DNA from 3 places in the Pseudomonas sp. Pmew2 genome. Region 3 is predicted to be linked to each of the others. Evidence: riboswitches for the same ligand, from Rfam matches in the RefSeq annotation. Region 3 holds a riboswitch; each other region holds the start of a gene.
What was found. Region 3 has a riboswitch for cobalamin ahead of AC4ANK_RS16465 (ABC transporter substrate-binding protein). Riboswitches for the same ligand answer to the same signal wherever they lie in the genome.
Positions count from the first base shown of each region.

Region 1: linked by a shared signal. The riboswitch ahead of cobO (cob(I)yrinic acid a,c-diamide adenosyltransferase) and the one ahead of AC4ANK_RS16465 (ABC transporter substrate-binding protein) in region 3 are both predicted to bind cobalamin.
Region 2: linked by a shared signal. The riboswitch ahead of cobW (cobalamin biosynthesis protein CobW) and the one ahead of AC4ANK_RS16465 (ABC transporter substrate-binding protein) in region 3 are both predicted to bind cobalamin.

Region 1 covers NZ_CM176702.1:4,395,105-4,399,380, reverse strand. The annotation lists gene AC4ANK_RS20205 (C40 family peptidase) at 1-351, shown strand, start outside; gene AC4ANK_RS20200 (PQQ-dependent sugar dehydrogenase) at 659-1,987, opposite strand; cobalamin riboswitch at 2,107-2,320, shown strand; gene cobO (cob(I)yrinic acid a,c-diamide adenosyltransferase) at 2,412-3,023, shown strand; gene AC4ANK_RS20190 (cobyrinic acid a,c-diamide synthase CobB) at 3,063-4,276, shown strand, end outside.
Region 2 covers NZ_CM176702.1:3,492,094-3,496,369, forward strand. The annotation lists gene cobN (cobaltochelatase subunit CobN) at 1-1,447, opposite strand, end outside; gene cobW (cobalamin biosynthesis protein CobW) at 1,452-2,516, opposite strand; cobalamin riboswitch at 2,632-2,854, opposite strand; cobalamin riboswitch at 2,913-3,125, shown strand; gene AC4ANK_RS15885 (CbtB domain-containing protein) at 3,221-3,406, shown strand; gene AC4ANK_RS15890 (CbtA family protein) at 3,417-4,124, shown strand; gene AC4ANK_RS15895 (cobalamin biosynthesis protein) at 4,102-4,276, shown strand, end outside.
Region 3 covers NZ_CM176702.1:3,612,367-3,616,642, forward strand. The annotation lists gene AC4ANK_RS16455 (FadR/GntR family transcriptional regulator) at 1-486, opposite strand, end outside; gene AC4ANK_RS16460 (FadR/GntR family transcriptional regulator) at 595-1,311, shown strand; cobalamin riboswitch at 1,330-1,529, shown strand; gene AC4ANK_RS16465 (ABC transporter substrate-binding protein) at 1,660-2,673, shown strand; gene AC4ANK_RS16470 (FecCD family ABC transporter permease) at 2,670-3,692, shown strand; gene AC4ANK_RS16475 (ABC transporter ATP-binding protein) at 3,689-4,276, shown strand, end outside.

The DNA.
Region 1 (4,276 bases), 780 kb from region 3:
GGTGGCAACACGCCTGACTCCGGTTTTGATTGCAGCGGTCTTATAGGTTATGTCTATCGTGATGCCGCGGGCATTTCCCTGCCGCGTTCCACGCGCGAGATGATCGTGATGGGTGCGCCGAATATCCGTCGCGAGCAATTGCAGTCAGGAGATCTGGTGTTCTTCGCCACCTCGGGCGGCTCGCAGGTGTCCCACGCGGGCATCTACGTCGGCGAAGGCCGCTTCGTACATGCCCCGGCCAGCGGCGGCACGGTCAAGCTCGACAGCCTCGACAAGCCTTACTGGCAGAAAGCCTACCTCAACGCCAAGCGCGTCATTCAGCCGTCCAGTCTGGCGCAGATTTGGCCATAGCGCGTCGCCTGCTCGCGGTCTGACCAGAAATTATCGTGCGACGCTCCGCGTCGCATGCCTTTCCGGACGCTCTGCGTTCTCTTGCGACGCAGAGCGTCGAGACCTGCATTCCCACGCTGGAGCGTGCGGAACGATAACTCGACTACCGTACTGCGCTCTGCGTCGACATGCCTTTCCAGGCGTGCGGAACGATCATCGCAACTATCGTGCGACGCAGAGCGTCGAGAACTGCATTACCACGCTGGAGCGTGCGGAACGATAACTCAACTAACGTACGACGCTCTGCGTCAACCCTCTACGCTCGGCGTTATTGAGCTGCCTTGGCCGAGGTCACGCGCCAGATTTTGTTGCCGACATCGTCTGCCACCAGCAAGCCGCCGCGCTGATCATTGACCACGCCAACCGGGCGGCCCATGGCTTTTTCGTCTTTGTTGAGGAAACCGGTCAGCACATCGACTGGAGCGCCGTTGGGCTTGCCGCCGCTGAAGGGCACGAACACCACTTTATAGCCGCTGTGCGGTTTGCGGTTCCATGAGCCGTGCTGGCCAATGAACAGGCCTTCGTTGAACGGCGCCGCCAGCGTCTTGCCATCGGCGAATACCAACCCTAACGAGGCCGTATGCGGGCCGACTGCGTAATCCGGTGCGATGGCCTTGGCGACCAGTGCCGGGTTCTGCGGTTTGACGCGCTCGTCGACATGCTGGCCGTAGTAGCTGTAGGGCCAGCCGTAGAAAGCGCCATCCTGCACCGAGGTCACGTAGTCTGGCACCAGGTCGCTGCCGATTTCGTCACGCTCGTTGACCGCCGTCCACAGCTTGCCGGTTTTGGGTTCCCAGTCCATGCCGTTGGGGTTGCGAAGGCCCGAGGCGAAAATGCGGTGGTTGCCGGTGGCAGCGTCCACTTCCCAGATGGCTGCACGACCTTCTTCCTTGTCCATGCCGTTCTCGGCCACGTTGCTGTTGGAGCCCACTGTGACGTACAGCTTGCTGCCATCCTTGCTGGCAATGACGTTTTTGGTCCAGTGGTGGTTGAGCGTGCCGCCCGGCAGATCGACCACTTTGGTCGGCTGCGCGCTGATCGAGGTCTGGCCCGCTTCATACGGGAAGCTGATCAGGCGGTCGGTGTCGGCGACATAGAGCTTGTTGCCCACTAGCGTCATGCCAAACGGCGAATTGAGGTTTTGCAGGAACACGGTGCGGGTCTCTGCGACGCCGTCCTTGTCCACGTCGCGCAGCAGAGTAATGCGGTTGGCGCTTGGCACGCCCGCACCGGCGCGGCCCATGACTTTTTCCATTACCCAGCCGCGAATACCTTTGGAATCATCCGGTTTGGCCGGGGAATTGGTTTCCGCCACCAGCACGTCGCCATTGGGCAATACATACAGCCAGCGCGGGTGGTCCAGGTTTTCGGCGAACGCTGCCACCTGTGTGCCCGGCGCGGCGACCGGTTTTGCGCCTTTTTCCCAGCCTACGGCAGGGGCGATGTTGACGGTCGGGATCAGCGTCTTGTTAGGCTCCGGCAGTTTGGGCGATGGGCCTGTTCCATCCGAGACTTGCAGGGTCGAAGACTCGCCGCAGGCAGCGAGGCCACCGGCAACCAGAAGCAACACTGCGTAGTGGAGTCTGAGTCTGAACATGGTGAATCTCCATAAACAAGGGCGTGGTCCGATAATTGATAGAGGCACTGCGAACCGTCTGGGTTCAATCACGTTTCACAGCGTCGGTGTCGATTGACGCTCCCAGCCCAACCCTCTACCCTTCGCGGTTTGTTTCAGGTGCTCTGCAATCCTTGATTGGCAGGGTGAAACAGGGAAGCCGGTGTGGATCAATCGATCCGATCCCGGCGCTGCCCCCGCAACGGTAAATGAGTCAAGGCTGTGCCTGACGCCACTGTGTTTCGACATGGGAAGGCGCGCAGCCGGGGTAACCCGCTCATGAGCCCGGAGACCGGCCTGAACCACTCAATGGCATCACGGAGGGTGATGCTCTGTGCAGGCCGTTGCCGTGCTGTCCAGTGCTGTCCTTCCGTCTGTTGTCGACTGCCACGAGCGGAGAACCCGGATGAACGAATCCCCCGAACGCGACGAACGCCATCTGGCGCGCATGCTGCGCAAGAAAGCCGTGATGGACGAGCGCATTGCCAGCTCACCCAACGAGTGCGGCCTGCTGCTGGTCTTGACCGGCAACGGCAAAGGCAAGAGCAGCTCGGCATTCGGCATGCTTGCCAGGGCCATGGGCCACGACATGCAGTGCGGCGTGGTGCAGTTCATCAAGGGCCGCAACAGCACTGGCGAAGAAATGTTTTTCCGCCGTTTCCCCGAGCAGGTGCGCTATCACGTGATGGGCGAGGGCTTCACCTGGGAAACCCAGGATCGCCAGCGTGACATTGCCGCTGCCGAAGCCGCCTGGGCCGTGTCTCGGGAAATGCTTCGCGACCCGGCCATTGGTCTGGTGGTGCTCGACGAACTGAACATTGCCCTCAAGCATGGTTACCTCGACCTTGAACAAGTGCTGAGTGACCTGCAGGCCCGCCCACCTATGCAGCATGTGCTGGTGACCGGCCGCGGTGCCAAACCCGAATTGATCGACCTGGCTGATACGGTTTCCGATATCGGCGTGGTCAAGCACGCGTTTCAGGCCGGTATCCGGGCGCAGAAAGGTATCGAGCTGTGAATAATCCTTTATTGGGCGCACTGCAATGAGAGCACTGCAATGAGAGCTCCGCGCGATTGCCCGGCGGTTTTGATCGCCGCGCCTGCCTCCGGGCAAGGTAAGACTACCGTCACCGCGGCACTGGCACGTTTGCACCGCAACCAGGGCCGCAAGGTCCGGGTGTTCAAGTGCGGGCCGGATTTTCTCGACCCGATGATTCTTGAGCGGGCCAGCGGCGCACCGGTCTACCAGCTGGACATGTGGATGGTCGGTGCCGACGAAAGCCGTCGCCTGTTGTGGGAAGCCGCAGATGAGGCAGACCTGATCCTGATCGAAGGCGTCATGGGGTTGTTCGACGGCACACCGTCCAGCGCTGATCTGGCCCGCCACTTTGGCGTACCGGTGTTGGGGGTGATCGACGGCACGGCTATGGCGCAGACGTTTGGCGCGCTGGCGCTCGGGCTGGCGCGTTATCAGCCGGATCTGCCGTTTGCCGGCGTGCTGGCCAATCGGGTTGGCACGGTACGCCACGCGCAGTTGCTGGAAAACAGTCTGACCGAAGGCCTGCGCTGGTATGGCGCACTGTCCCGGGAAGTCGGTTTCGAATTGCCCAGCCGCCATCTGGGGCTGGTCCAGGCCAGCGAACTCAATGATCTGGATGTGCGGCTGGACATGGCTGCCGCCGCGCTGGCCAGCACCTGCGAAGTGGCCTTGCCGCCAGCCGTAACCTTTACCGCGCCCGACCCGGTTCAGGTCGAGCCGTTGCTCAGCGGTGTGCGCATCGCCATTGCCCGCGACGAGGCCTTTGCCTTTCTGTACGGCGCAAGCCTGGACCTGCTGCGAAACATGGGCGCAGAGCTGAGTTTCTTCTCGCCGATCCATGACCGCGAGCTGCCCGACGCCGACAGCCTGTACCTGCCGGGTGGCTACCCGGAGTTGCACCACGTTGCTTTGGCGGAAAACCTGACGATGCAGGCATCGATCAGGGCGCACCATATCGCTGGCAAGCCGATTCTGGCCGAGTGCGGCGGCATGCTTTATTTACTCGAAGCCCTGAGCGATGTGGAGGGCGTGCGCGCCGAACTGGTCGGCTTGCTGTCCGGTGAGGCGGTCATGCAGAAGCGTCTGGCGGCGCTGGCCTTGCAAGCGGTTGAATTGCCCGAGGGCACGCTGCACGGTCACACGTATCACCATTCGCTGACCAGCACCGAGTTGCAGCCGATTGCCCGTGGCGTCAGCCCCAACGGCGGGCGTGGCGCAGAGGCAGTCTACCG
Region 2 (4,276 bases), 120 kb from region 3:
CGCTGTCCGGCGCGCCCCAGCGGGCATTCACGGCATCACGGTTTTCCTGCGGCAGCTCGTTGAACGCCGCCAGGTATTCCTCCAGTGCCATGCTTTGCTGGCAGGGCCGCAGGTCAATGCTGTCCAGATCATTGGTCACGCCACCCAGCAATTGCTGGATAAGCTCGGTGCCGCTGTCCGGCAACTGTGCCAGCGGATAACCCTCGGCCTGCATGGCGCGCAGGATGTTCAGCGCCGCAGCAGGCGTGTCGAGCCCCACACCATTGCCGATGCGCCCGTCGCGGGTCGGATAGTTGGCCAGGATCAACGCCACACGCTTGTCGCCGTTGGGCAGCCGCGCCAGTTCGATCCAGCGCCGCGCCAGTTGCGCGACAAAATCCATCCTGTCCGGCTGGGCGCGGTAACACACCACGTCCGACTGGCTGCGCTCGCTACGCCAGGCCAGGTCCTTGAAACTGATCGGTCGACTGATGATCCGCCCGTCCAGCTCCGGCAAGGCAATGTGCATCGCCAGATCGCGCGCACCAAGGCCCTGTTCGCTGGCCTGCCAGGCAGGTTCGTTGTCCTGCGCGCAGATCGCCTGAATGACCGGCACGTTGCGCCGAAACGGGCGCAGATGCGGCGCTTCCGGGCTCGACTGGGCAAAGCCTGTGGTGTTGAGGATCAGCTCGGTTTCGGCCTCGTCCAGCCAGTTCTCCACCTGAGTGAAACAGCCGGGCTCCTTGAGGCTGGCCACGGCTATGGGTAGCGGGTTGATGCCGTGCGCCTGCAAGCGCGCACAGAACTCGTCGATAAAACCGGTATTGGCGGCCTGCAAGTGCGAGCGGTAGAACAGCAGCGCCACGACGGGCTGTCCTGCAACCCAGTCGGCTTGCCAATCGGTGAGCTGCGCACTTGCCAGTCGAGGGTGGTAAATGGCTGTGCGTGGCAACGGTTGGGGCTCGGTCCAGGAATAGTCCCGGTCCAGCCAGCGGCTGGCCATGCAACTATACATTTCCAGCGCATTCTGCAAGCCGCCCTGACGCAGAAACTGCCAGAGCCGGTCGCGTTCTGCGGCAGGCACCGTGCTCAGGTCGCTCAGCTCAGGATCGGGACGATCATCACCTGGCACCAGAATGACCTGAACCCCGCGTGCCGCCAGCTCCATCAGCCGCTCGACGCCGTAACGCCAGTAACCGATGCCACCGTGCAGGGAAATCAGAATGACCTTTGCGTGGCGCAGCACCTCATCGACGTACAAGTCGACAGAGGCGTGATTCTGTACCTGCATGGGGTTGGCCAGACGCAGGCTCGGGTAGTCGTCAGGAAGCTGGCGTGCAGCTTCGGCCAGCAGCGCCAGGCTGGAGTCTCCGCTACAGAGAATCACCAGCTCGGCCGGGGTCTGGCCCAGATCGGCAATGCTGTCGTCGGGTACGAAACCGCCGGGCTGGGTTCTCAGTAAATGCATGGGGTCAGCCGACAACTGCAGCGTTGAGCTGCGCTTGCAGGGCCACGGCATCCAGCTCCTGACCAATCAGCACCAGATGCGTGGCACGCTCTTCGTCGGCGCGCCAGGCGCGGTCGAAGTGCTTGGCGAAACGCGTACCCACACCCTGGATCAGCAGGCGCATCGGCTTGCCGGGAATGGCCGCGAAGCCCTTCACGCGCAGAATGCCGTGCTGCACGACCAGTTGATTCAGTGCGTCGAGCAACAACTTTTCATCGGCCTGAGGCAATTTCAGGGAAATCGAATCGAAAGCATCGTGATCGTGGTCATCATGATCGTCATTGTCGTGATGATCATGGTGGGTCTTGCGACCATCGATGTGCAGCTCGGACTCGGCGCCAACACCCAGCAGTACGCTGATCGGCAGACGACCGCTGCTGGCTTCAATCACCTTGACGGCTGGCGGCAGTTCTTCGGCAACTTCGGCACGCACCGCTGCCAGACCTTCGGCGTCGATCATGTCGGCCTTGTTGAGGATCACCAGATCGGCGCTGGCCAGTTGATCAGCGAACAGCTCGTGCAGAGGCGACTCATGGTCCAGATTCGGGTCGAGTTTGCGCTGCGCATCGACCTGATCGGGGAACGCAGCAAACGTACCGGCCAATACCGCAGGGCTGTCGACGACAGTGATCACCGCATCGACCGTGCAGGCGTTGCGAATTTCCGGCCACTGAAAAGCCTGAACCAGCGGCTTGGGCAATGCCAGCCCCGAGGTTTCGATCAGGATGTGGTCCAGATCGCCACGGCGAGCGACCAGCTCGCGCATGACCGGGAAGAACTCTTCCTGCACCGTGCAGCACAGGCAGCCGTTGGCCAGCTCATATACCCGGCCGTTGGCCTCTTCTTCGGTGCAACCGATGGTGCACTGCTTAAGGATTTCTCCGTCGATGCCCAGTTCACCGAATTCATTGACGATGACCGCGATGCGCCGCCCTTCGGCGTTATCGAGCATGTGCCGCAGCAGGGTGGTTTTGCCCGAGCCGAGGAAGCCGGTGACGATGGTGACGGGAAGCTTGGCCAGTGTTTTCATCAGGTGCCCTTTGGCAATGCGGCGGGCAAACAGGACGAGAACCGCATGCCTGGCACACGGATCGGATCGCCACCGGATCACCCCGCCCGGTTGTAGTGAGAATTCGCAGGCCTTTTGGTCAGCCCGGTTCGAGGCAGGTCTCCTGGCTCACGGCGGCATGTGGCAGGCAATCAAGACCGTGCCGACACGCATTCATCGCGCCTTCCCGCCGTAGCAGTGGCTGTGCAATGAACCTCACCGTTTACAGTTGCGGGGGCAGCTGCGGCGTGTACCGCATTCCCGTCTTAGCTCCATGTGTAACGCTTTACGCATGGAGAACCTCGAACCGGCAAGGCTACGCAGTGACCGCAGACAGGTCAATCGTTCAGATTGACGATTCCCCGCCGCCCATGCTCTCCTGTACGCCTTGTTTCGGGTGCCCCTCACGGGGTGAAACGGGAAACCGGTGCGCTCACGCTGTCGAGCAAGTCCGGTGCTGCCCCGCAACGGTAAGCGAGAGAAGGTCTTATCCACTGTGCCACGGCATGGGAAGGTGACCTTGCAGGCCTTGAACGCGCGACGTTTGAGCCCCTCGCGAGCCCGGAGACCGGCCCGACATCGTTGAATGACAAACCCGCGGTGGGCGGGCGCAGTTGAAACCTTCGGCGTCTGCCGGCAGGTTCCTTTGCGCGTGGCCCGCTTGCCAATCACCAAGAGGGATCGCCATGTCGACCATCAGCAGCAGCCACGCCGCCACTACCAGCTCCACACGCACTCAACGCCTGACAGCCGCCATCAGCGCTGCGCTGCTGGGTGCATGTCTGGTGTACTTCGCCGGTTTCTCGCACATCGCGGCCGTACACAACGCCGCACACGATACACGTCACAGCGCTGCCTTTCCTTGCCATTAAGGACTCCACAATGTTCAAGCGAATCGCACAAACTGCCGGGTTCACGGGCCTGCTTGCGGCCCTGCTGCTGACCGTGCTGCAAAGCTTCTGGGTGGTGCCACTGATCCAGCAGGCCGAAACTTACGAAAACGCATCTGCCGAACAGGTCCATGAGCATGCTGACGGCGCGACTGCCGAACACAGTCATGCGCATGAAGAAGCTGCCTGGGAACCTGAAAACGGCTGGCAGCGCGTGCTGTCCACCACGGGCGGCAACCTGGTGGTCGCAGTAGGCTTCGCCCTGATGCTTGCCGGGCTTTACACCCTGCGTGCGCCGGGCCGCACGGTGCAAGGCGTATGGTGGGGGCTGGCCGGTTTCGCGGTTTTTGTGCTGGCACCCACGCTTGGCCTGCCACCTGAATTGCCCGGCACAGCTGCCGCCGAACTGAGTCAGCGTCAGGCCTGGTGGATAGGTACGGCCGCATCGACTGCCGCCGGGCTGGCCTTGCTGGTATTTGGTCAGAACTGGCTGCTAAAAGTGCTGGGCGTGGCGATTCTGGTCGTTCCTCACGTGATCGGCGCACCACAGCCGCTGGTCCATCAGAGCATGGCACCCAAAGCTCTGGAATCGCAATTCATGATCGCCTCGCTATTGACCAACGCGTTGTTCTGGGTCGCGATGGGGCTGATCAGTGCCTGGCTGTTCCGCAGAAACGATGCCGACCTGCATCAGGCCTGATTCACCGACCGTTCAGCCCGGCGCGTCACTGGTGGCCGGGCTGGGTTGTCGGCGCGGTTGCTCCGCAGCGACGTTGCGCGAGCTGATCGAGAACAGCCTTCGCGTGATCGACCTGGAGATTGCCAGCGTCACTGCGCTGGCATGTATCGACC
Region 3 (4,276 bases):
AGACGCCTTGGCGATCTTGAGGTGAAATTGAAAATCGGCATTGATGGTGGTTCCGGATTTCTGCGGGCCTTCGAGCAGCGCATCGAACGCCCGCTTGAGCTCAAGCAACGCTTCAGGGCTGCGTCGCTGCGCAGCCAGCCCTGCTGCCTCGACTTCCAGGCTCAAGCGAAACTCCAGCAGGTTCAGCACATCGGACAAGGTGGCGATGGTCGCAGGCCCTACCGAAAAACCTTCAGGCGGTGGCATGTCTAGAACAAAGGTGCCGACACCATGCCGGGTTTCCACCAGCCCGGCGGCCTGCATCCGCGACAGCGCATCGCGCACCACCGTGCGGCTGACACCCTCGGCTTCCATGATGTGGATCTCGGAAGGCAATTTCTCGCCGCGCACCAGCACACCGTCACGCATGCGCTGGGCGAAGCGGTCGACAAGGGTTTCTGCCAGGCGTCGATGGTTCTTTTGCGAGGAAAGCGCGTTGTCCGACATTGCAGCCTCAGTTCTGTCCGATACGCGAGTATAGGCTGCGATCACCACACAAAACACGCCTTGAGTACGGTTATACTCAGCCACCCGACACGGACCCGATCACCCGCCATGGAACAACCTTCCACATCAAAAGGCCGTCGCTCCAGTCTGACTCAGCAACTGGTCGCCGAGTTTTCGCGCAGAATTCGCGAAGGCGAGATCCAGAGCGGTGAAAAGCTTCCTACCGAACAGGTGATCATCCGTGAAACCGGGGTCAGCCGCACCGTGGTTCGTGAAGCGATGTCGCGCCTGCAAGCCGAAGGTCTGGTCGAAACCCGGCATGGCATCGGCACCTTCGTAGTCGATGCCGCGCAGCCAGGGCATTTCCAGCAGATTGAATCGCCAATCGGTACATCCGGCGACGCGGTATCCATCATCGAGCTGCGCCTGAGCATCGAGCCGGAATCCGCCGCGCTCGCGGCTCAACGCCGCACGCCCGAACAACTGGATGCCATCCGTCAGGCACTCGATGAGCTGCATCGCTGTGCGCGCCTGGGGCACGACACCATGAAGGCCGATTTCGAGTTTCACCGGCAGATATCACTGTGCACAGCCAATAGCTTCTTTACCGACGTGATGAGCCAGCTCGGCAGCAGCATCCTGCCCCGCACCCGCAGCGGCTTCGGCAATATCACGTCGTTGCACGCAGAGGACGACCCAGGCATCCAGCAACGCGAACAGGAGACCATCTTCGACGCCATTGTCCATCAGGATCGGGATGCCGCCCGAGCCGCGATGCGTCTGCATCTGATCAACAGTCTGCTGCGCCTGCGCGCAAAGGATTAGCCACTAAAACGCTTATCGTTTACCATGCCGCCCGTCGGTTTCCGAGAGGAACTAACAGGGAATTCGCACGCTTTGTCTGCACAAGGCCAAAACGAAACTGCCCCCGCAACTGTAGGCATCGAGCCTGCTCCATGACTGCCACTGGATTCAGCTCCGGGAAGGCCGGAGCCTGGCGATGACATGCCAGTCAGGAGACCTGCCGACCTGCTTCAATCCACTAACCGGCGGGGTGTCCGGGAAGGACATCCGCACGCGGCAGCATTTCCCGTCGTGCCCGGTCATTTGCCGGGGATGTGTTTCCTGATGTGCATTGCGCCTTGGCACCTGCTCCAACGGAGACCGCATTTCATGTCGCTGCCCCGCCTTGCCGTACTTGCCGCCAGCCTGACGCTGTCCACCCTGACCCTCGCCGCGCCTACTCAGTATCCGCTGACCCTCGAAAACTGTGGTTCGACCCTGACGTTCGCACATGCGCCGACCAAGGCAGTGACCATTGGCCAGGCCGGTACTGAAATGCTCTACGAACTAGGCCTGGGCGACCGGCTGGTGGGCACTTCGCTGTGGTTCAACAACGTGTTACCACGCTTCAAGGCGCAGAACGACAAGGTAGAACGTCTGGCCGACAACGACCCAAGCTTTGAATCGGTGATTGGCAAACGTCCGGAACTGGTGGCGGTGCAGCTGGAGTGGATGGTCGGCAAACAGGGCGTGGTCGGCACACGCGAGCAGTTCCATGACCTGAAAATACCCACTTACATTCTGCCGTCCGATTGCGAAGGCAAAGACAATCTGGTCGGTGCCGACGGCACACGCCTGGAGCCGTTCCGCATCGAGACCATCTACAAGAGCATCGAGCAACTGGCGCAGATTTTCGACGTACAGGACCGCGGTGACACGCTGGTCGCCGACCTCAAGGCCCGCCTGAGCGCGGCGATTGCCAACGTCAAACAGAACAAGGCGAACGACGTCTCGGCGCTGTTCTGGTTTTCCAGTTCCGACCTCGCCAGCGACCCGTTCGTGGCAGGCCGCAAAGGCATCCCGGACTTCATGCTCAACAGCCTGGGCATGCGTAATATCGTCAAGTCCGACGAGGAATGGCCGACAGTGGGCTGGGAGACCATTGCCAAGGCCAACCCAAGCATTCTGGTGATTGCACGCATGGATCGCCGCCGCTTCCCGGCCGACGACTACCTGAAAAAGATCGAATTCCTCAAGAGCGACCCGGTGACGCGCAACATGGACGCAGTCAAGCATGACCGGATCGTGATCATCGACGCCGAAGGCATGCAGGCTGGCCTGCGCCTGTTTACCGGGTTCGAGGAACTTGCTGACGCCGCCAACCGTTTCAACGCTGCACAATGAGATTACAGGTAGCACTGGGCCATGTGCTCTGGGTCTCGGCAGTGCTGGTGCTGGCAATCATGGTCGGTGCAGCGATTGGCGAAACCTCGATCAGCCTGAAGGTGGTTTTTCAGGTGCTGGCCAACAAACTCTGGGCTGCCGGCTATGTGCTCGACCCTATCGACGAAGGCATCGTCTGGAACTACCGGCTGACCCGCGCCATTGTCGCGGCAGCCTGCGGGGCCGGGCTGGCGATCTGTGGCGTGGTGTTGCAATCCTTGTTGCGCAACCCGCTGGCAGACCCATATCTGCTGGGAATTTCCGCCGGAGCCTCGACCGGCGCGGTGCTGGTCGCCATTCTGGGCTTCGGCGCGGGGGCTATTTCGATGTCGGCAGGCGCTTTTGCCGGGGCCGTGGCGGCGTTTTCGCTGGTCGCCCTGCTGGCGCACTCGTCGCGAGGCACCACAGCAGCCGGGCAGATCATTCTGGCCGGAATCGCCGGTTCACAGCTGTTCAATGCCCTGACGTCGTTTCTGATCACCAAATCCGCCAGCTCCGAACAGGCACGCGGCATCATGTTCTGGCTGCTGGGCAACCTCAGCGGCGTACGCTGGCACTCGGTCTGGCTGGCAGTGCCGACGGTGCTGGTCGGTCTGCTGGTGTGCCTCTGGCACCGGCGAGCGCTGGACGCGTTCACTTTCGGCAGCGACTCGGCGGCGTCACTGGGGATTGCCGTGCGGCGCGTGCAGATCATCCTGATCGCGACCGCAGCCCTGGTCACCGCAGTGATGGTATCGATCGTCGGCTCCATCGGTTTTGTCGGGCTGGTGATCCCGCACGCGGTGCGTATGCTGATCGGTGTGCGCCACGCACGGCTGGTGCCGTTGAGTGCATTGAGCGGCGCGCTGTTTCTGATCGCTGCCGACATCCTCTCGCGCACGCTGATCAAGGGCCAGGCGCTGCCGATTGGCGTCATTACCGCACTGATCGGCGCACCGGTCTTCGCTTTGATTCTTATCCGGGGAAATAGCACGCGATGAACGCCTTTCCTCATCTGGTCAACGCACCGGTGCTGGGCTGCTCCGGGCTGGGTTATTCGGTTCGTGGCACTGCGTTGCTGCGCGACGTCGACTTGAGCATCGCAGCCGGCGAGACACTGGCCGTGGTCGGCCCTAACGGTTCGGGAAAATCCACCCTGCTGAAACTATTGGCCGGTATTCAGAAACCGGTCTGCGGCACGGTCAGACTGGGCGGGCAACCACTTGAGGCAATGAGCCGCAGAGACGTGGCGCGCTTGCTGGCGGTGGTCGAACAACAAGCGGAAACCAGCGATGCCGTGACGGTTCTGGATGCCGTCGAGCTAGGCCGCACGCCCTGGCTGTCGGCACTCGAGCCGTGGAGTGCTAACGATGACGCAATCGTTCGCCAGGCGTTGCAGAATGTGGACATGCTGCACATGCAGAAACGTGCCTGGCACACCTTGTCCGGTGGCGAGCGGCAGCGCGTGCACATCGCCAGGGCACTGGCGCAACGACCCAGGATCCTTCTGCTGGACGAACCGACCAATCACCTGGATATCCAGCACCAACTGACCATTCTCGGTCTGGTCAGGGCTTTGCCGGTA